3 regions of the Clostridium swellfunianum genome follow, and region 2 is predicted to be linked to each of the others. Evidence: riboswitches for the same ligand, from Rfam matches in the RefSeq annotation. Region 2 holds a riboswitch; each other region holds the start of a gene.
What was found. A riboswitch is a leader RNA that binds a small molecule or an ion and turns the genes downstream of it on or off. The one in region 2 is predicted to bind lysine.

Region 1 (7,102 bases), 1.4 Mb from region 2:
TTACAGCTATCTCCGCAAAGGTAGATGGAGAGCCTTGCTGCACCTACATAGGTAGTGATGGAGCGGGACATTATGTCAAAATGGTACATAACGGAATTGAATATGGCGATATGCAGCTTATTTCTGAGGCATATGTCCTTCTTAAAAATGTGATTGGATTATCAGCAAAAGAACTTCATGAGATTTTTGCTGAATGGAACAAGGGTGAGCTTGACAGCTATTTAATAGATATAACTCAGGACATATTTACAAAGTATGATGAAGAAACTGGGAAGCCTATGGTTGATGTTATACTTGATACAGCAGGGCAAAAGGGTACTGGTAAATGGACTAGTCAAAGCGCTTTGGATCTTGGGATTTCAACGCCAACTATTACAGAAGCAGTGTTTGCGCGCTGCATATCTGCCATAAAGAGTGAGCGTACAGCAGCAAGCAAGATATTAAAGGGATCAAAAGTTCCTGATTTTAATCGAGATAAAAACGATCTAATAGAAGCAATAAGAAAGGCTTTATATGCTAGCAAAATTTGTTCCTATGCTCAGGGGTTTGCACTAATGAAAGCAGCTGCTAAAGAATACAACTGGAATTTGAACTACGGTAGTATTGCAATGATATTCAGAGGTGGTTGTATAATAAGAGCTCAATTCCTTCAAAAAATAAAAGATGCTTATGATAGAAACTCTGAACTGGCAAATTTAATGCTTGATCCATACTTTAAGAATATACTTGAAAGTTATCAAGATGCATGGAGAGAGGTTATATGTACCGCCGTTAAATATGGTATTCCAACGCCAGGTTTTTCTAGTGCGTTAGCATACTTCGACAGCTACAGAAGTGAGTTTCTTCCTGCAAATCTTCTTCAAGCTCAAAGAGATTACTTTGGAGCACATACTTTTGAGAGAGTTGATAGAGAAGGGACATTCCATTATAAATGGTTTTAGTCAATGACTTTGAATTGTTTTGTTTTAAAAGTTTCAAAAAAGTGTTGACAGCATTGCTTTAATATAGTAAACTCTAAACATAATTTAATAAGACCTCACTTTTACTAGTGAGGTAGAGGCGCGATGTTTAACAGTCTTTAGTGGAGTTTGAGAAGGTGTTGATACTAAGGAGAAGGAAATATCGCCGAAGCTTGCAATATTCTCAGTGTTGCTTGCTGGGTCTGCAGTTAAGAGCTGCAGGACTGTCTTAATAGGCTACCCGGCTTATTAAGTTGTGCTATCTCATATGGGAAAAGAAGGGTTTAGGTCCAATTTGCGTATTGCGACCTGAGGTATCCTCAGGTCTTTTTTGCGTATAGTTTAAGGCCGCTGGCTCATAAGATAGCGCTATCCTCATAAGGGGATAGCGCTTTTTATTATCAAAATAATACTTATATTTAGGAGGAATAGTAATGAGAAAGAAGTTATCAGTGCTAATTGCAATGTCATTATCAGCAGTAATGCTTTTAGGAGGATGTGGGATAAGTAAATCTGAAAAGGATGCTTCTGCATCTGCACCAAAGCAGGAAACCTTTAAAGTAGGTCTTGAGGCAGGTTATGCACCTTTTAATTGGACACAAATGGATGCGTCAAATGGAGCTGTCAAGATTGAAGGTTCGTCAGAATATGCGGGTGGCTATGATGTTGAAATAGCAAAGAAAATAGCAGAAGGTTTAGGAAAGCAATTAGTAGTAGTTAAAACAGAATGGGATGGTTTAGTTCCAGCTTTAACCTCAGGAAAAATAGATGCAATAGTTGCAGGTATGTCACCAACAGCGGAGCGTAGACAGACTATAGACTTCTCCGACAACTATTATAAATCAAATTTAGTTATGGTAGTTAAGAAAGGTGGAAAGTATGAGGATGCTGCATCAATTCAGGAGTTTAATGGTGCAAAAGTTACTGCTCAATTAAATACCTTCCATTACTCAGTTATAAATCAAATTCAAGATGTAAAGCTGCAGTCAGCAATGGACAATTTTCCGGTTATGAGAGTTGCTCTTGAATCTGGAATGATTGATGGATATGTATCCGAACGTCCAGAAGGTATCAGCGCACAAGCAGCAAACAGCAACTTCAAAATGGTAGAGTTTAAGGAAGGTTTTAAAACTTCCGATGATGATACAGCTATAGCTGTAGGTGTTGCTAAAGGAAGCGATTTAACTGCTAAGATAAATGATACACTAAAGGGAATTACAGAAGATCAGCGTAAAGCAATAATGGATGCTGCGATCAAAAATCAGCCGGCAGCAAATTAAAATAATGTGCTGCATACGCAGTTTTATGAAAACGGAGGTTAATACAAGATATGAGTCTTGATTGGATAATTAAAATAGTTTCAAAAAATTGGCCTATGTTCCTTCGTGGTGCTGGAATGACTCTTCTGGTTGCTATGATAGGTACTATTGTTGGATCTCTAATAGGTTTACTGGTTGGGGTAATTCGTACAGTTCCAATGCCTGAAAGAGGGTTAAAAAAGTATTTTCTAAAATTCATAAATATTATACTTTCTGTTTATATTGAAATATTTAGAGGTACACCAATGATTGTACAAGCGATGGTAATTTATTACGGCTCAAAGCAAGCTTTTGGTCTTGATATGAATAAGCTAACGGCTGCAATCTTTATAGTGTCTATTAATACAGGAGCGTACATGGCTGAAATTGTCCGTGGAGGAATTGTATCAATTGACAAGGGACAGTTTGAAGCGTCACATGCTATAGGTATGAGCCACTTCCAAACTATGATGAATGTAATACTGCCTCAGGTTGTACGAAATATATTGCCAGCTACTGGTAATGAGTTTGTGATAAATATTAAAGATACCTCTGTGCTTAATGTAATTTCTGTATCAGAGCTGTACTTTCAAACAAAATCAGTTGCAGGAATGAACTTCCACTATTTTGAGTCTTTCTTTGTTGCTTGTGTACTTTATTTTGTAATGACCTTTACAGTAACAAGAATACTTCGTTATGTTGAAAGAAAGCTGGATGGTCCTGAAAATTACATTATGTATGCAAACCAAATGCAGGTTGAAACCCCTGAGGATGCAATTAGAAGAACACAAAACGGCTAGGGTAAATTATTATGGAAGAGAATTATAGCTCCGAATTATCTTTAGGGGCAATTGATATGTGGGACTAAGGTTGGAGTTTGGACCTGTCTCTATTAAAAGGAGGAATTTCAATGAGCAAAGTAATTGAAGTGCAGCATTTAAGCAAAGCCTTTGGATCTCATGAGGTACTAAAAGATATAGATTTCTCTGTAAATAAAGGTGAAGTTGTTTCTATTATAGGTTCATCAGGATCAGGAAAATCTACTCTTCTTCGCTGTATAAATCTTTTGGAAAAACCAAGTGGGGGAGAGATAATTTATAACGGAGAAAACATCTTAGATGATAGGCATGATATTCGTGTTTACAGAACAAAGCTAGGTATGGTATTTCAACAGTTTAATCTTTTTAATAATCATGATGTTTTAAGCAACTGTGTGGTTGGTCAAATCAAGGTTCTAAATCGCTCAAGGCAAGTAGCTGAGAAGGTAGCGCTTAACTATCTAAAAGTTGTTGGAATGGAACAATATATAAATGCAAAACCCAAACAGCTTTCTGGAGGACAAAAGCAGCGTGTAGCTATAGCTAGAGCTCTTTCTATGGAGCCGGATGTAATGCTGTTTGATGAACCAACCTCTGCTCTTGATCCAGAAATGGTAGGAGAGGTTTTAAAGGTCATGAAGGAACTTGCAGATTCAGGCCTTACAATGCTTGTAGTTACTCACGAAATGGGATTTGCAAAGGAAGTATCGGATCGAGTGGTATTTATGGATAAGGGAATTATTGCTGAAGAGGGCAGCCCAGAACAAATATTCAACAATCCAAGTCAGGACCGTACAAAGGAGTTTTTAAAGCGTACATTGAATCCGGTTTAAGTAATAGCTTAACATTAACTTTGTTTGTCGATAAATAAATCAATTACGACAAAACTAGTCACCTTTTGATAAAGGAATTATAATTTATATGTTGAAATTATAACTAATAAATCAAATTTTTGTTAGCATATAATTATAGAAGGTGACTAGAATGAAAAAGCTTTTATATGTCCATGAATTAGTTCCGGGTATGATTTCAACTAAGGAAATAGTAGCTAATGGCACTGTCTTAATTGGCAAAGGGGTTCCGATTACTAAATTTGCTATTGGTAAACTACGAGAGAATTATATTTATAATAAAGTTGAGATATATTATGAAGATAATAGTGAACATAGCAATGTAAAAACTGTTGAGGATGTAGAACAAAACTTTAATGAAATAGCTTTTGATATAAAAAGAGTATTTGAAAATATGGATGCTTTAAAACTATCAGAGATTGAAGAAGTAAGGCGTTTTGCAGCCCGAATACAAGATGAGTTGAAGTCAGTTAGTGCAGTTATAAAGAATATTGTGCTTTATGGCAGTGGAGGAGATATTATCTATAGGCATGGTGTTAATGTTGCTGCGCTAAGTACTATACTTGGAAAGTGGATAGGTCTTGGTGGAGCTGAATTGAATCTACTTACCTATGCGTCCATTCTACACGATTTTGGCAAGACTAAAATAGATAAAAATATTTTAAACAAACCAGACTCGCTAGATGATAATGAGTATAAACAAATAAAGTCTCATTCTGTAATAGGTTATAACTATGTAAAGGAAATACCGTTTTTGGACAAATCAGTAAGCTATGGTGTGCTTATGCACCATGAAAGATTGGATGGATCAGGATATCCATTAGGCTTGAAGGATACACAAATACATCAATTTGCAAGGATAATAGCTATTGCAGATGTATTTGATGCAGTAAATTCAGATAGGATATACAAAAAGAGAAAAAGTCCCTTTGAAGCTCTAGAGATAATAAAAAAGGAAAGCTTGGGAAAGTTGGATTATGAGTTTTGCAGTATATTTTTAAATCATATTATTAACTATTATGTAGGTGAAAGCGTATTATTAAATGGTAAAAAAATATGCAAAATAATTAAAATTGATTTAAATGATTTGATGAGACCCCTTCTTCTAGATGATTGTGGCTTTATCGATTTAAAGAATAATAAGGATTTATATATTGAAGCTTTAGTTAATTAGCTAAGACAATATATCCTAAAGAAAAAAGTCTGCTAGACTCATTTAAGCCATAGCAGGCTTTTGTGCTATTTATCGTTTTTGAAGCCTTGAGCTTTAATGCTAGGATAAACCTCCGGAAAATAAACCTGCTTGTAGGTTTCGGAAACTTGCTTGCTCCAGGTTGTAGATTTATCGCCTCTCTCCTTGTAATAATTAATCATTATTTCATCATACTCGTCTATGGCGTCTTTCACATCTTTCATATTATAGTTTTCATAGTGCACATAAGCTTTAAAAGGCATTCTAGGCTTCTTAGCTGACTCGTCTGCAGGATAACCAACAACTAGTCCTGCAATCGGATAGGTATACTCTGGAAGTCCTAGAAGCTTAATAATGTCATAAGGCTTTTTTCTAACCGCTCCAATAGGGACAATTCCAAGACCTAATGATTCAGCTGCGGCTATAGTTCCACCCATAGCTATGCCTGCATCAAAGGTCGCTACCAGAGTACCTTCCACGCTTTCGTGAATTTCTTGTGTTAAGTTATTTTTTTCAGCTGCTATTCTTGTTTTATAAAAATCTGCAACAAATACTAAAAACACTGGAGCTTGGGATATCCAAATTTGATTGCCTGCCAGCTCAGCAATTTTATTTTTTTTATCCTTGTCTCTAATTACAATTATAGAAAGCTGTTGCCCGTTAATAGAAGTAGGCATGGACTGAGCTGACAAAAGTATTTGATCCAGCATTTCCTGAGGAACATCCTTATCTAAATACTTTCTAATAGAACGATGGTTATGTATTGTTTTTAAAGTTTCATTCATTGTAAAGCCTCCAAAATATAGTAAAAAATTTATAACTATTATGTTACTATATTATTATTGATCTAACAATATATACTATACATTTTACAAGCTTTGATAAAATAGTTATAATTAAGTATAATTTTGTTAAATAAAACTTAGGGGTTGATATAAATGTATAGCTTTAAAAACGATTATAGCGAAGGTGCGCACCCAAGGATATTGAGTTCTTTAATAGAATCAAATTTAGAACAACATGAAGGTTATGGAGAAGACAAATACACTAAAGAGGCTATTGAACTTCTTAAAAAAAGAATGGATAACCAACATGTTGATGTTCACCTATTATCCGGTGGTACTCAGGCTAATTTGACAGCTTTATCTGCTTTTTTAAGACCACACGAAGCTGTTATTGCAGCTAATACAGGTCATATACTTGTTCATGAAACAGGTGCTATTGAAGCAACTGGTCATAAAATAATATCCATTGATACTGATGATGGCAAACTGACATCAATGAAGGTTAAGATGGCTTTAGATTATCATACAGACGAACACATGGTAAAACCTAAACTAGTATACATATCAAATCCAACTGAGATTGGATCGATATACACGAAATCTGAGCTCGAAAGCTTAAGCAGCTTCTGTAGAGAAAATAAGCTTATATTATATGTTGATGGAGCAAGGCTTGGTTCGGCACTTTGCTCAGAAGAAAATGATATGACTCTTCCAGAACTTGCAAGCTTAGTGGATGCTTTTTATATTGGTGGAACTAAAAATGGAGCCTTAATAGGAGAGGCTCTTGTAATTTGCTCAGATTGTCTTAAAGAGGATTTTAGATTTCATCTAAAGCAAAAGGGTGCACTACTTGCAAAAGGAAGACTTTTAGGAATACAGTTTTTAGAATTATTTAAGGATGAACTATATTTTGATTTGGCAAGGCATGCTAACAACATGGCTAAGCTTTTAAAAGAGGGTTTATGTAGTGAAGGGTATAAATTTTTAACTCATTCTCCATCAAATCAAATATTTCCTATACTCCCTAACAAGCTTATAGAAAAACTTGAGGAGAGTTATGCTTTTTACATATGGCAAAAGATTGATAAAGATAATTCGGCTATTCGTCTGGTTACTTCTTGGGCAACAGATGAGAAGGACGTATTAGGTTTGATTGAAAGTGTTAAGAATTTTAGATAGAAAAGTTAACAAGTTAACTT
Region 2 (7,102 bases):
TAGAGTATAAAACTTCCATGGATAATTACGAACTTCAAACTGAAAATAAAAACCGTGCAGAAGAAATTGCTTTATTTTCAAAGGAACTTAAAGAGTACAAGCTTGATTTTAATTCCTTGGTTGATGCATCACCATCTCACAAAGATACTAGAGATTCTTTACTAAATCTTGCTTTTAGTTGTGCAAAGGAAGAAAGTATTTTAAACTATGTAAAGCAAAAAAGACTTTTACCTGTTAAGGAAATAATGCTTTTAACGGGAAGCAATAGAAAGCTTATAGAAAAGTGGAGAAAATACATTTTAATTTTAATTTTAATACTTTCAACCGATGAATATCCATATATAAAATCGTACTTAAATATAAAGGTAGGTGAAAATAATGAAAAGTAGCACCGGAATCGTTATGGAGATTCATAAAAGACAGGCTTCTATAATGACTAACAACGGTCAATTTTTAAAAGTTAAATTAGGTAAACAAATTCCAAGTGTAGGGGAAATATATACTGGCGAAATTTTAGTAAAGACGCCTTATCATAAATATGCCGCAGCTGCAGCTTCTTTAGTGTTTGTTTTGTTATCTGGTACTGTAAGTTATGCCTACTACACACCCACAGCTTCAGTTGTAGTTAACATAAATCCATCTATTGAGCTTAAGGTAAACAGATGGGATAGAATTCTAAAAACTATACCGTTAAACGATGATGGCAAAGTGGTATTAGCTTCTATAGACATAAAAAACAAGTCCCTTACCGAAGGATTAGATTTGATAGTAGACGAGGCAAAAAAAGATAATTTTATAAATGAGGATTATATTCAAAGTGGTAAAACCATAACAGTTTCAGTTGAAAAATCTAAATCTAATAAAAAACCAGATATATCTAGGTTTGAGGAGTATGCTAAGAAAAACAACCTAAAGGTTAATGTAATAAAGTCAAAAGACGCTCAACCTGAGTCCTTAGATAATGAAAATAAAGCTTCAACTCCGGCGTCAGACAAACAGAACAAGAATATTGATAACGAAAATAAACAGCCAAACAATTCTGAGGAAAACAATAAAAATAAAGAAGTTAAAAAACCTGATGCTAATAGTGATGCCCCAAACTCTCCAAAGGATAAAAATAAAGATAATGAGGGCAATGGTAATAAAAATGACAATAACAATTCCAACTCAAGTTCAAGCAATTGGAAAAATCAAGACCTTATTAGCAATCAGCCTAATTCTACTAATGGAAAAAACAGTAATAAAAATGGTGACAAAAGCAAAACGAAGGATGATTCTAAAGACAATCAAAACAATCAAAAGAATGAATCTAAAGGCAAAAATTAAGTACTGCTGTGCTAGCAGTGCTTTTTATTTTCAGAATAATATTTCACTGCAGTGTAAAAATACTTATAGCATACTTAGAAAGGGGCTATAAGAATGAAAATAGAAGGATTTTTCAGCGGCATAAAAAATGCCAATGAGGCAGTTGTAAAACTGAATCAAGCAGGATATAAAGCATACTCCGATTTAAATGAGCATTATATGATAAATAACAATGTGGATACTAATTTTCCCGGCAATGAGAATACTCCAAGTCTTTCAGACTTAGTGCTGCGCTCTGGCGATTCCAGCGAAGTATCTGATAAAGCACCATTAATAGCAGCCAGCCCAATGGTTAGCGGCATGGGCAATTTTGAGGAAGTAATGGATATAAATTATAAGGTTGTAGTAGATGCACCACAAGGAAGCGAAACTCAGATTAATGAAATTCTAAAGTCTATGGGTGGAGAGCTTGAAAGTCCCAACTTGAATATTCCTGACAGAATTAAGGATATAAACTTAAGAAACATAGATACCCGGGATTTAAACCTTGGTAAAGCTAACGATATAGGTATAACCACATAGAGGAAAGGGATTGTTTCAAAACGAGACAATCCCTTTATTATTCTACTTCAGTGTAATCAACATCTATTATATTACTTTCAGATAAATCCATATTATTTATTATTTCAACTTCATCTTTGCTTTTTCTAAATACAGATTTTCTTCCAATAAAATATGCTTTTACCTTTTTATAAACATAGCTTATTCCCCAAATACTTATGCCTATTACAACAATTACAGGAAGTATATTGATAAAAAAAGCTAATGCAGCAAAAATTAAAACAGCTACTAACAAATTAGAAAAACCTCTATTTAATAACTCCATAGTTATTAGCACTCTCCTTTTTGGTTATGTGCTTATTATATCACTCTTTTAGGAATATAGTATTAATTAACCTTTAAAAGGTTGTTAATATTTTGTTACTATTATAAAAAGTTTTCTTATCTTTTCTAATAAAGCTAAAAATCACAATATTATTTGTGCATTTTTCTTTCAATATAAATTATTAGTTTTTCATATAATTACCACCTATACTTTATTTTTATATGCAAATAATAATTTTGTAGGTTAATACCGAATTATCAAGGAGGGAATTTTATGCCTAATACACAAAATCAAAAACCACAATTAGACAGCAACAATCTAAAGGTAATACAAGACCAAATCTCCTATGAAGCTCTTATGACTAAGAAATACAACGAATATGCATCCATGTGCACAGATCAGAACCTGAAAAATCTTTGCAACCAAGCTAGCCAAACTCATAAGCAAAGCTTTGACGGTTTAAAAAATTATTTAGATTCTCACCAATAAAAATTGGAGGTACATGATATGAATAACAAGCTTACTGAAAAAGACCTAATGCATGATTTATTAGCTACTGAAAAACAAGTTATTTCTGCTTACAGTACAGGAATAACTGAAACTTCATGTCCAAATCTTAGAGATACTCTTGTTACCAACTTTAAAAATGCTCAGGATACTCAATATAAAGTATTCGATGCAATGAGACAAAAGGGCTGGTATCCAATAAAGGATGCTCAAGATGCTGATGTGCAAAAAGCTAAAGATGATGCTAACACAATGGCAAATGAGTTAATGTAAATAATAAAACTAGTTATCTAGAACTTTTTTCTAGATAACTAGTTTGTTTTTTACTCTGTTACAGTATGTGCTACTTCAATTCTTTCTCCTCCGCCTGAAATTGTAGCAGTTGTAGTTCCTAGGGCTGTTCTGTTGTCAACAACCCAATTAAAAGTTGCTTGACCATTCTCATCTGCCATTCTCATTTGAGCTACAGATATTTCTCTATCTCCAAGCACATAGGATGTATTTATTGTATAGCTTGTGTTTGGCTTTCCTTGTATCGTTATCGTTCCTGTTTCTCCTCGTCTTAGAACAGTTTTTGAAGCTATTACTCTAAGCTGAGACTCAGCTTTTACTGATTGGTAGCTAATGCCAATAAGCATTAAGCATAGCGCAAAAATAATTATTCTCTTAATCTTCATAGTAATCCTCCTATCGAAAAATTCTATGCTTATCTTTCCCATATTGCTGTTTAATATTACAAAAGCACAAAAGCATGTTAACTATACATTAGCATGCTTTTTGAGATTAAGCTGCAGTCTTACTGCTTTCACTGTTTGTTGTTTTATTTTTATACTTCATATAAGCATATACTGGGATTCCAAGTACAGCTAGAAGCAGTCCATATAACACAGCTTCCAAGCCTGAACCATAAATTGCCCAACCTGAATATATAAGGGCAGATACAGGTATAAAGAAAGTTTTAATTCCAGTTAACAGATTAAATCTCTTTCCCTCTTTTAATATATATTTTAATTCAGCGGCTGCTGTAGTTGCATATACAGGCAGGAAGGAAAGTGTTGCTAAAAGTATTGTAAAGTTAAAGGCTGAAACTAAAGTTTTATTATTAGCATAATTCATGAGCAATAATATATTTACTAACACTGAACCTACAATAAGTGAAATATGCGGTGTCTTAAATCTTGGATGAACTTTTTTAAAGAAGCTTGGAAATACTCCATCCTCTCCTGCTGCAAAAGCAACTCTAGCTGTAGATAATAGCCATCCAATAGTTGTTCCAAGTATGCTTACAACTATTCCCAATGTGATAAATTGAACCATTCCACTTCCATAATACTGAGTTAATATATCTGCTATTGGTGCCTTACTTGCTTCAAGATTTGCTTGTGACAATGCTCCCATTGCAAAAAAGTTAATGGCCATATACATTATTGCTGCTATAGATATACCTATTATAGTACTTCTTGCTACATTCTTCTGAGGGTCTCTTATTTCTCCTGCTGCTATAGAAGAACTTTCCAATCCGACAAAGGACCATAAAGTTAAAGTTGCAGCTGCAGGCATAGTTTCCATTCCTTTGCCTTGAGGGAACATCGGAGTTATATTATTAATATCAAAGTGCAGAGCAGCTGAGATTATAAAGAATAAGAATAACACTATTTCAAAAACTGTTATAGCTGTTTGTATTTTCCCAGCCATTCTAACGCCTATTATATTAACTAGTGTAAATATCCATAAAACTGCTGTGGCAAATATAAATGCTCCAAGATTACTGCTGCCTATTGCTGGAATAAGCTTACCAGCATAGCTTGACACTGCAATAACTACAGCTGCGTTTCCTATCCATGAACCGTTCCAATAAAGCCAAGCATTCATAAAGCCTGAAAACTCGCCAAAGGCTGCTTTAGAATACTCATAAGGCCCCCCTGTTTTAGGTAATCTTCTGCTAAGGCTTGCAAAGCATAAAGCTAGAAGTATAGACCCAAAGGCCGTCATAAGCCAGGCTGACATTGTTGCACCCGGACCTGCCTTTCCTGCCAAAGTTGCAGGCAGCATAAATATTCCAGACCCCATCATGTTCCCTGTTACTAAAGCCGTTGCTATAAAAAGACCTAAGTCCTTTTTTAAATTATTATTTTGTTCCATCTTAAACCCCTCCTATAAAGGCAAATAATTTTTTGAAGGGTAAAAACTAGAATAAGCATATAAAAAAGCCTTGAGCAGTACACTCAAGGCCTAATAACACGCACAAATATAAACATCATGTTAAATCCACTGAATGATAGCTCTCCACAAAATACTTGTGACAGTTCTGCACATATTCTATGCAGAACCAGCTATACAGCATTAAAGCTTTTGCTGTATGCTTCGGCGATTTTTCCTTTCCTGCTGCTTCACTATGCTTTCATCCACAGTAGTACTCATAAAGACCGCGCCTCTATCCTAGTTATTTAATTACACTTCACGAATAGTATTATGCAGGATGAATAGAAGAAAGTCAATAATAAAATCAGACAAACCAAATAAATATAGCTTGAAAGTAGGCTATAATCACATTAAGAGATGGCAATAAAAAAATATAACAATATAACCATATAAGAATTTATATGGTTATATTGTTATTATAATTACATATTATTTAACATCCATAGTGTAAAGTTAAGAACTCCTGCAAAGGATACCCAAAGTATGTACGGAATCATTATAATACCTGCTAGCTTGTCAAATTTAAAAAACTCAAAGGTTGTTAGCAGTATGAAAATTAGGAGAAGCATAAGTTCAAAAAATGCCAGACCTATAAGTCTCCATCTGAAGAATATAATAGTCCACATGAAGTTTAAAAACAGCTGAATACTGTATAAGATTAAAGCTTTTCTAGTATCTGCACCTTCTCTTCCCTTCATCCAAATTCTGTAGGCCGCTATTCCCATTAAAAGATACAAAATGGGCCATACCACAGCAAACACCCATCCTGGTGGAGCAAAGGCAGGCTTTATTAAACTCTCATAGGACTTCGTATCTGTCATACCTATGTAACTGCTTAAAAAACCTATACCTTCTGCTAAGACTATACTTATTATTAGAGCTAAAATATTCTTTTTACCGTTCACCTTAAAAGGATTTAACACATAATTTTCCTCCCTATATTGTTTCTAATCCTAATATAAGATACTTAATCAAAAAATATGCTATATTTATTAAGTAATTAGCACACAATATCTTGTAAATTTATCCTCTAAACCATATAATTGTAATATATCTTCAGATTTTATTATAAAGGATGTGGGCTACATGAAATTTAGCGAGTTCCAATATAAAAGACCAAATATTAAAGAATTGGAAACCTGCTTCGATGAACTTTTAAGAGACTTTAATAATGCTGAAAGCCTTGAGTCTCAAAGCTCAGTTATGGAAAAAATAAATGAGCTTAGAAATGAATTTGAATCAATGTCCCAAATAGTAGGCATTCGTCATACTATCGATACAACAGATAAGTATTACGAGGAAGAGCAAACCTTCTTCGATGAAAATACTCCTATATATCAAGGCTTAGTTTCAAATTATTATAGTTCTTTAGTTAACTCCAAATTCAGAACTGGACTTGAAGACAAATGGGGAAAGCAGCTTTTTAATATTGCTGAACTGACTATTAAAACTTTCTCACCAGAAATAATAGAAGACCTTCAGCTTGAAAACAAGCTTTCCAGCGAATACACAAAACTTATGGCTTCTGCTAAAATAATGTTCGAAGGCGAAGAAAGAAATCTTTCACAACTTGCTCCCTTTCAAATATCAACTGACAGAGATATGAGAGTAAAAGCAAATAAAGCAAAGTACGGCTTCATGATTGAAAATGAGCAAAAGCTAGATGAGATTTATGATGGGCTTGTTAAGGTTAGAGATAAGATTGCTAAAAAGCTTGGATATGAAAATTTTGTAGCTCTTGGATATGACCGTATGTTAAGAGCAGATTACAATTCTGAAATGGTTGCAAACTTCAGAAAGCAAGTTAAAGAGTACATAGTTCCCACAGCTACAGAGCTTAGGGAAAGACAAAGAGTACGTCTAGGACTAGATGAACTCAAATATTACGATGAACGCTTCAGCTTTAAAACTGGAAATGCTAAACCTAAGGGAGATCCAGAATTCATATTAAACTGTGGTAATCAAATGTATAATGAATTATCAGCTGAGACAAAAGAATTTTTCGACTTTATGGTTGAAAACGAGCTTATGGATTTAGTAAGCAAAAGAGGAAAAGCCGGAGGCGGATACTGTACCTTTATAAGCAAATACAAATCTCCGTTTATATTTTCAAATTTCAATGGAACTTCAGGCGATGTAGATGTATTAACTCACGAAGCTGGTCATGCTTTCCAAGTGTTCAGCAGTAGAAATTACGAGATT
Region 3 (7,102 bases), 710 kb from region 2:
TCTTGTTCTATTATATATCAAAGGAAACCGTTATGAGTATACTGCAGTTTGAAAATATAGCTGGTGTATCAAAAGCCTCAGAAATTGCAATGAATGCTGCTGCAGCTTTCTTTTATATATTGTATGTTGGCCTTTTATTTATAACCATTTATCTTATATACAGATTTATAGTAGTAAAAAGCTTATATGTCTACCTTGACAATGAACTTGAAGTGAGAAAGCTAATCTTAAAATATCAAAGGGGACAAAAAAATATAGATGCTGTTTCAATTATTGCCATAGTACTAGTTTTGATGTTTCATATTCTCTTCAGAGTATTTGATATTAAAATTTTTGTGCTTGCTTTCCTTTGTATCGCCTTTGTCTTTAGAAAGAGAAAAATAAAGAAAAGTAAAGGCTTAAAGCAAAAGGAGAGTATTGCAGAAGAGCAGGATTTAGATTCGAGCAGTACAAATACTCTATACTTTGAGTGGTATTACAATAATGATCCATTGGGAATGCAGCATGCTGTTAGGTTTAGTGTTAATGTTCCTGTTAGTTTTGAAAGATATGCGGATTATAAGACTAAGAAGCATTTAGATAATTCTTCTATGTCCCTAAGAGAACATGTGTTAGAGGGAATTTGTACCGAAATTATTGAGGTTGCTAAACAGATTAAAAGTCAGTGCGCAAGTAGAGGTTTTACTACATTTCACCAGGCTTCTGCAGTAATGGCTTTTCAGCAGAGTCTTAAGTATGTTGAAGATATAGCTTCTAAAAACCAGGAGGAATATGTAAGATATCCTTTAGAAACACTTGTAGATAAAGAAGGAGACTGTGATTGCCATGGAATATGTTCAGCAGCAATTCTGTTTTCTATGGGATATGATATCGTGCTATTAAGAATAGTATTCCCTGAAGGAGGCGGACATCTTGCGATTGCTGTTGAGGGGGCAGATGGTATACCAGGAAACTTTTTTGAGCTAAGTGGCAGAAAATATTATTATTGCGAGGTAACTCCTTCAGAAGGAAGCAGGATGAATTTTAAAGTAGGAGAAATGCCTGATATGCCAGGAGCAAGTATAACTGCTATTCCTGTAAAAGAAATAGTGAATAACCTGTAGCAGTGAAGGATTCTTATTCATACTATAATATAAAAAATAAAAAGGTGAGGGTATGAATAAGGTAATAAACGTAGAAACACTTCGTATTTATAGGGAAGCAGTAGAAAAGCTGGAAAAACAGAAAATCGATTTTGATAAGAAGCAACTTCTGGACAACCCAGAGCTTTGCAAAGAGATAATTAATCTTATAGATTATTTTAAAAATGAAGAATGAAGATTTCTCTTCATTCTTCATTTTTAATCATCATCTTCCATTTTCTTTTGCTCAATATAAATCCTAATCTTATGAACCCATTTTCTATAAAGACTAGGATTTTCCTGCTTTAGAATAATAAGAAAGTCATCTAAAACCCCAAGCTTATAAAGTCCTTTAGAAAGGTGCTGAGGGAAATCTCTTTTTTTACTATAAAATTTTTGAGGGTCAATGACCATAAGCCTGCCATCAGGTTCAACAAATACATCCTTACACCTAATGTCAAGCTTAATAAACTTTAGTCTTTCAAATTCCTTTAGTAGCTCTAATATATCTACAACAAGTTTCCTGCTAAGGCCATTCTTCTTTATGTATTTATTTAGAGGCAATCCATCAACATAATCTCTTATCATATAATTCCCGCCAACCTCATATAGTTTTGGGAAGTATTTGCTGCCTCGTACTTTTTTCAATATATGTGCTTCACCATGAAAGTCCTTCATTACATAGCATATTTTAATAACCTTTCCGTCAGGAAGCCTATATACTATGCCGTTGTGTCCTTTCCCAAGAAATTTACACTCGAACAGATCAATATCTGTATACTTGCTAGAATAATTTTTTCTACCCATATATGCACCTAAAGTATTGCTTTCTACTATAATATGAGTAGTAGCTATAAAATGTTACACTAAAGCATCCACATTTCCTTTTAAGCCTATAGCTTCAGCTTCCTTTTGCATGCCTTTTAAGGTTTCCTCGATAACTTTATCAAGCTCCATATCTAGCATTTTTGCTCCGCCTTCAATAAGTTCTCTATTTACTCCAGCAGCGAATCCCTTGGTTTTCCATTTTTTCTTAATAGATTTTAATTCTGTATCTAATATACTTTTGCTAGGTCTCATTAACGCTGTTGCAGCAATAAGACCGGTTAGTTCGTCTGTTGTATAAAGTACTTTTTCCATTCTTTCTTTTGGCTCCACATCAATACAAATTCCGTATCCATGACTTTGAATTGCACGAACATAATCTTCAGGCCAATTTCTTTCTCGGAGTATCTCTCCAGTTTTTACGCAGTGCTGCTCTGGATACATTTCATAATCTAGGTCGTGTACCAACCCTACAATTGACCACTTCTCTACATCTTCTTCACCAAAAAGTTCAGCGAAGTGCTTCATAACAGCTTCTACTGAAAGTGCGTGCTTTATTAAGCTGTCGCTTTTATTAAATTCTTTTAAAAGTTTAAGAGCTTCTTCTCTTGTTGGTTTGTAGTTAGACATAATTCTCACTCTCTTTCTTTTGCTTCATTTCTATTATTTACATATTAGTTATATAATTTCCATGTGTCAAGTGTTTATTGCAAGTGTTAAGTTTTAAAGTTGCATTATATAAAATGTTAAGTATTAGTTTTAACATTTTAGACATAAAGTAAGAGCTATTATAATAAAATTATAGTGTTTTAATTTTATCATTTTAAAATAAATTTTAGACAACATAATATTTGCTAGATGATTGAAATATCCCAATTTTCAATAAATTGTGTTGACAGCAAAAGAAAAAGAGCGATATAATATAATCAGAAAATTAACAAATATATACATAAATAGAGGCGCAAGTAAATGGGTAATCTTTAAGTGTTAAGGAGAAGAACCTTCAATATTAAAGATGAAGGATTTACCTGCCGAAAGAATATGTTTGTTCTTGAACATTTTCTTGGGAGTAAGAGGTACACTTTTATTCTTGCCGTGAATTATCATTCATGGAGAGCTATTTATGTGATGAGAATAAGATTTTCATTGCATAGATGGCTACAGGATGAATGGTAGCTTTTAATTACCATGCCATCAAAGCACTGAGAATCTTCAGTGCCTTTTTTATTTTTTTGAGAAGGGGGAATGATCTTGAAGGCAATTATCAGAGTTAGAATGAGCATGCATGATGCTCACTATGGTGGAAACTTAGTAGATGGTGCTAAGATGCTTCAACTTTTTGGAGATGTTGCTACTGAACTACTGATTAGAAACGATGGAGATGAAGGCTTGTTCAGGGCTTATGAAAATGTAGAATTTTTAGCGCCTGTTTATGCTGGAGACTTTATTGAGGCTGAAGGAAAAATTGTAGGTTGGGGAAACACTTCTAGAAAAATGGAGTTTGAAGCTAGAAAAGTTATTGTGCCTAGGACTGATATCAATGATTCAGCTGCAGATTTGCTTGAAAAGCCAATAGTTGTTTGCAGAGCTACAGGAACTTGCGTAGTTCCAAAGGATAAACAGAGAAAAAGATAAAACTAAATATTTGTATGGGGGATGGGCATGGATAAATTAATAATTACAGCTGCAATTTGTGGAGCAGAAGTAACAAAAGAACAAAATCCTAATGTACCTTATACGGTAGAAGAAATAGGAAGAGAAGCGGAAGCAGCCTATAAAGCAGGAGCAAGTATAATTCATCTTCATGTTAGGTATGATGATGGAACTCCTACTCAGGATAAGGAAAGATTTAGACTGTGTATGGAAGAGATAAAGAGGAGATGTCCAGATGTAATTGTTCAACCTTCAACTGGTGGGGCAGTTGGAATGAGTATTGAGGAAAGGCTTCAACCTGTTGAACTTCTTCCTGAGATGGCAACGCTAGATTGTGGAACCTGCAATTTTGGTGGAGACGATATTTTTGTTAATACAGAAAATATGATAAAAGCCTTTGGTGATAAAATGATAAGCCTTGGAATAAAGCCGGAAGTTGAAGTTTTTGATAAGGGAATGATTGATATGGCAGTGAGACTTCAAAAGAAAGGGTATATTAAGGCGCCAATGCATTTTAATTTTGTTATGGGGGTAAATGGTGGGATAAGTGCAGAACCTAGAGACTTTACTTTTATGAAAGATAGTATTCCACATGGCAGCACCTTTACAGTTTCAGGCATAGGGAGAAATGAATTTCCTATGGCGGTGATGTCTATAATCTCTGGAGGTCACGTTAGAGTTGGTTTTGAAGATAACGTTTACTTATCAAAAGGTGTGCTTGCTAAATCAAATGGGGAACTTGTAGAAAAAGTTGTGAGACTTGCTAAGGAACTTGGAAGAGAGATTGCAAGCCCAGCAGAGACAAGACAAATACTTAGCCTAAAAATATAAGAATACAAGAACATAAAAATATAAAAATATAAAAATATAAGAATATAAGAATATAAGAATATGGGGGTTTATTATGGAAAAGGGATGTAAATACGGAACACATAGGGTTATTGAACCAAAAGGAGTGCTGCCTCAGGCTGCGCAAAAAATATGTAATGATATGAATATATACAGCAATGAAATACTTATTGATGTTCAAGCGCTTAATATTGATTCAGCTAGTTTTACCCAATTAGAGCAGGAAGCTAATGGTGATATTGAAAAGATTAAAGCTAAAATTTTAGAGATAGTAAGTGAAAGAGGAAAGATGCAAAACCCTGTGACTGGTTCTGGAGGAATGCTGATTGGAACTATAGCTCAAATAGGCGAAGATTTACAAGGAAGAGATTTAAAAGTTGGAGATAAAATAGCCTCACTAGTTTCACTTTCTCTTACTCCATTAAAAATTGAAGAAATTACAGATATAAAATGTGAGATAGATAGAGTTGAAGTTAGGGCAAAAGCAATATTATTTGAAAGTGGTATTTATGCAAAGCTTCCAGATGATATGACTGAAAACTTGGCGCTTGCAGCTTTAGACGTAGCAGGAGCCCCAGCTCAAGCTGCAAAATTAGTTAAGCCAGGACAAAGCGTATTGGTTCTTGGTGCAGCAGGAAAATCAGGTATGCTTTGCTGCTATGAGTCTATGAAGAGAGTGGGACCAACAGGAAGAGTTATAGCTATGGTTAGAAAAGAGGAACAAGCTAGGAAGCTTTTAGATTGGGGATTATGCCATAAAGCAATAATAAGCGATGCCCAAAAGCCAGTGGATGTTCTTAATAAAACCTTAGATGCGAACAATGGTAAGGAAGTTGATATTTCCATAAGCTGCGTTAATATTCCTAACACAGAGATGTCCTGCATACTTCCTGTTAAGGATGAAGGAATAGTTTACTTCTTCTCTATGGCAACAAGCTTTACAAAGGCAGCTCTTGGAGCTGAAGGTATTGGCAAGGATGTAAATATGATTATAGGAAACGGCTATACAAAAGATCACGCTGAAATAACTTTAGCTGAACTTAGAGAAAGTGAAACCTTAAGAAAAATCTTTGAAGAGTTATATGTTTAATATTTAGTGTGGGGGCTAACTAATATGAAAGTAAATAGAAGACTTGAACTCTTTAGAGACATACCTGATGAACAGTGGAATGATTGGAAGTGGCAGGTTAGAAATAGGATTGAAACTTTAGAAGAATTAAAAAAGTATTTTCCCTTAACTGGAGAAGAGGAAGAAGGGATTAAGAAGTGCTTAGTTAATTTTAGGATGGCAATAACACCTTACTATTTATCTCTTATAAATATAAATGATAAGCATGATCCTATAAGAAAACAAGCAATTCCAACCGCTTTTGAAACCACGAGGTCTGGAGCAGATTTAGTTGACCCTCTTCATGAGGATGGAGATTCACCGGTTCCAGGATTAACTCACAGATATCCTGACAGAGCCCTGCTGCTTGTTACGGATCAATGCTCCATGTACTGCAGGCATTGTACTAGGAGGCGTTTTGCAGGATGTAATGATTCAGCTATGCCTATGACTCAAATAGACAATGCAATAAACTATATTGCAAAAACCCAAGCAATAAGAGATGTTCTTATATCTGGTGGAGATCCTTTACTGCTGTCAGATGATAGGCTTGAGTATATTATTAAAAGACTTAGAGAAATTCCACATGTAGAAATAGTAAGAATAGGATCAAGAGTACCTGTAGTTATGCCCCAAAGGATAACTGAGGATTTGGTTAATATGCTTAAAAAATATCATCCTGTTTGGCTTAACACTCATTTTAATCATCCAAATGAAATTACAGAGGATTCAAAGAGAGCCTGCGAGCTTTTATCTAATGCAGGCATACCACTTGGAAATCAATCTGTATTGCTGCGTGGAGTTAATGATTGTGTTCATGTTATGAAAAAGCTTGTTCATGAGCTTGTTAAGATAAGAGTGAGACCATACTATATTTATCAGTGTGATTTATCCTTAGGACTTAGCCATTTTAGAACTACAGTTTCAAAGGGGATTGAGATAGTAGAAGGGTTAAGAGGTCATACTTCAGGTTTTTGCGTGCCAACCTTTGTGGTTGATGCTCCAGGGGGAGGAGGAAAGATACCTGTTATGCCTAACTATGTAGTTTCACAAGGTTATAACAAGGTAATTTTAAGAAATTTTGAAGGTGTAATAACTACCTATGATGAGCCTGAGTATTATACTCCAGGCTGCAGCTGTGAGGTTTGCAGAGGGGAACGTGAGGCAGTTAGGGTAGGAGTAGCGGGATTATTAAATGACCAGCAAATGGCTCTTGAACCAGAGGGACTTGAAAGGAAAAAGAGAAAGAAGAAGTCGGTCGATGAATTGGCGCTGACGGTCTAAATGAAAAATAGGTACGGAGGTTTATCGTGGGGAATTTTGATTTGATAGATGTAATAAAACAATATAACTCCGTATCTATAATCGGAATGGAGAAAAATGTTGGTAAGACTACTGTTCTTAATTATATCTTGAGTAAAGCTTGGGGGAGTCTTACTCTTGGTGTTACCTCAATAGGACGTGACGGGGAGGATAAGGACAGGGTAACTTCAACAGAAAAACCAAAAATATTTATTGAGAGTGGTACTTATATTGCCACCGCAAA

Region 1: linked by a shared signal. The riboswitch ahead of NBE98_RS09065 (transporter substrate-binding domain-containing protein) and the one ahead of NBE98_RS16060 (APC family permease) in region 2 are both predicted to bind lysine.
Region 3: linked by a shared signal. The riboswitch ahead of kal (3-aminobutyryl-CoA ammonia lyase) and the one ahead of NBE98_RS16060 (APC family permease) in region 2 are both predicted to bind lysine.

Annotation. Positions count from the first base shown of each region.
Region 1 is NZ_JAMOFV010000006.1:1,975,796-1,982,897, reverse strand. Features, by position in the region: gene gndA (NADP-dependent phosphogluconate dehydrogenase) at 1-941, shown strand, start outside; lysine riboswitch at 1,047-1,229, shown strand; gene NBE98_RS09065 (transporter substrate-binding domain-containing protein) at 1,394-2,239, shown strand; gene NBE98_RS09060 (amino acid ABC transporter permease) at 2,290-3,057, shown strand; gene NBE98_RS09055 (amino acid ABC transporter ATP-binding protein) at 3,168-3,908, shown strand; gene NBE98_RS09050 (HD-GYP domain-containing protein) at 4,060-5,100, shown strand; gene NBE98_RS09045 (NADPH-dependent oxidoreductase) at 5,166-5,903, opposite strand; gene NBE98_RS09040 (threonine aldolase family protein) at 6,057-7,082, shown strand.
Region 2 is NZ_JAMOFV010000006.1:3,407,902-3,415,003, reverse strand. Features, by position in the region: gene sigI (RNA polymerase sigma-I factor) at 1-389, shown strand, start outside; gene NBE98_RS16090 (anti-sigma factor domain-containing protein) at 379-1,326, shown strand; gene NBE98_RS16085 (hypothetical protein) at 1,420-1,887, shown strand; gene NBE98_RS16080 (hypothetical protein) at 1,925-2,191, opposite strand; gene NBE98_RS16075 (hypothetical protein) at 2,465-2,680, shown strand; gene NBE98_RS16070 (spore coat protein) at 2,699-2,971, shown strand; gene NBE98_RS16065 (hypothetical protein) at 3,022-3,375, opposite strand; gene NBE98_RS16060 (APC family permease) at 3,482-4,840, opposite strand; lysine riboswitch at 4,970-5,143, opposite strand; gene NBE98_RS16055 (TspO/MBR family protein) at 5,323-5,823, opposite strand; gene NBE98_RS16050 (M3 family oligoendopeptidase) at 5,987-7,102, shown strand, end outside.
Region 3 is NZ_JAMOFV010000006.1:2,702,807-2,709,908, reverse strand. Features, by position in the region: gene NBE98_RS12940 (hypothetical protein) at 1-1,103, shown strand, start outside; gene NBE98_RS12935 (hypothetical protein) at 1,156-1,317, shown strand; gene NBE98_RS12930 (protein kinase) at 1,341-1,928, opposite strand; gene NBE98_RS12925 (HDIG domain-containing metalloprotein) at 1,983-2,576, opposite strand; lysine riboswitch at 2,893-3,074, shown strand; gene kal (3-aminobutyryl-CoA ammonia lyase) at 3,198-3,581, shown strand; gene kce (3-keto-5-aminohexanoate cleavage enzyme) at 3,609-4,430, shown strand; gene kdd (L-erythro-3,5-diaminohexanoate dehydrogenase) at 4,504-5,538, shown strand; gene kamA (lysine 2,3-aminomutase) at 5,563-6,840, shown strand; gene kamB (lysine 5,6-aminomutase reactivase subunit KamB) at 6,867-7,102, shown strand, end outside.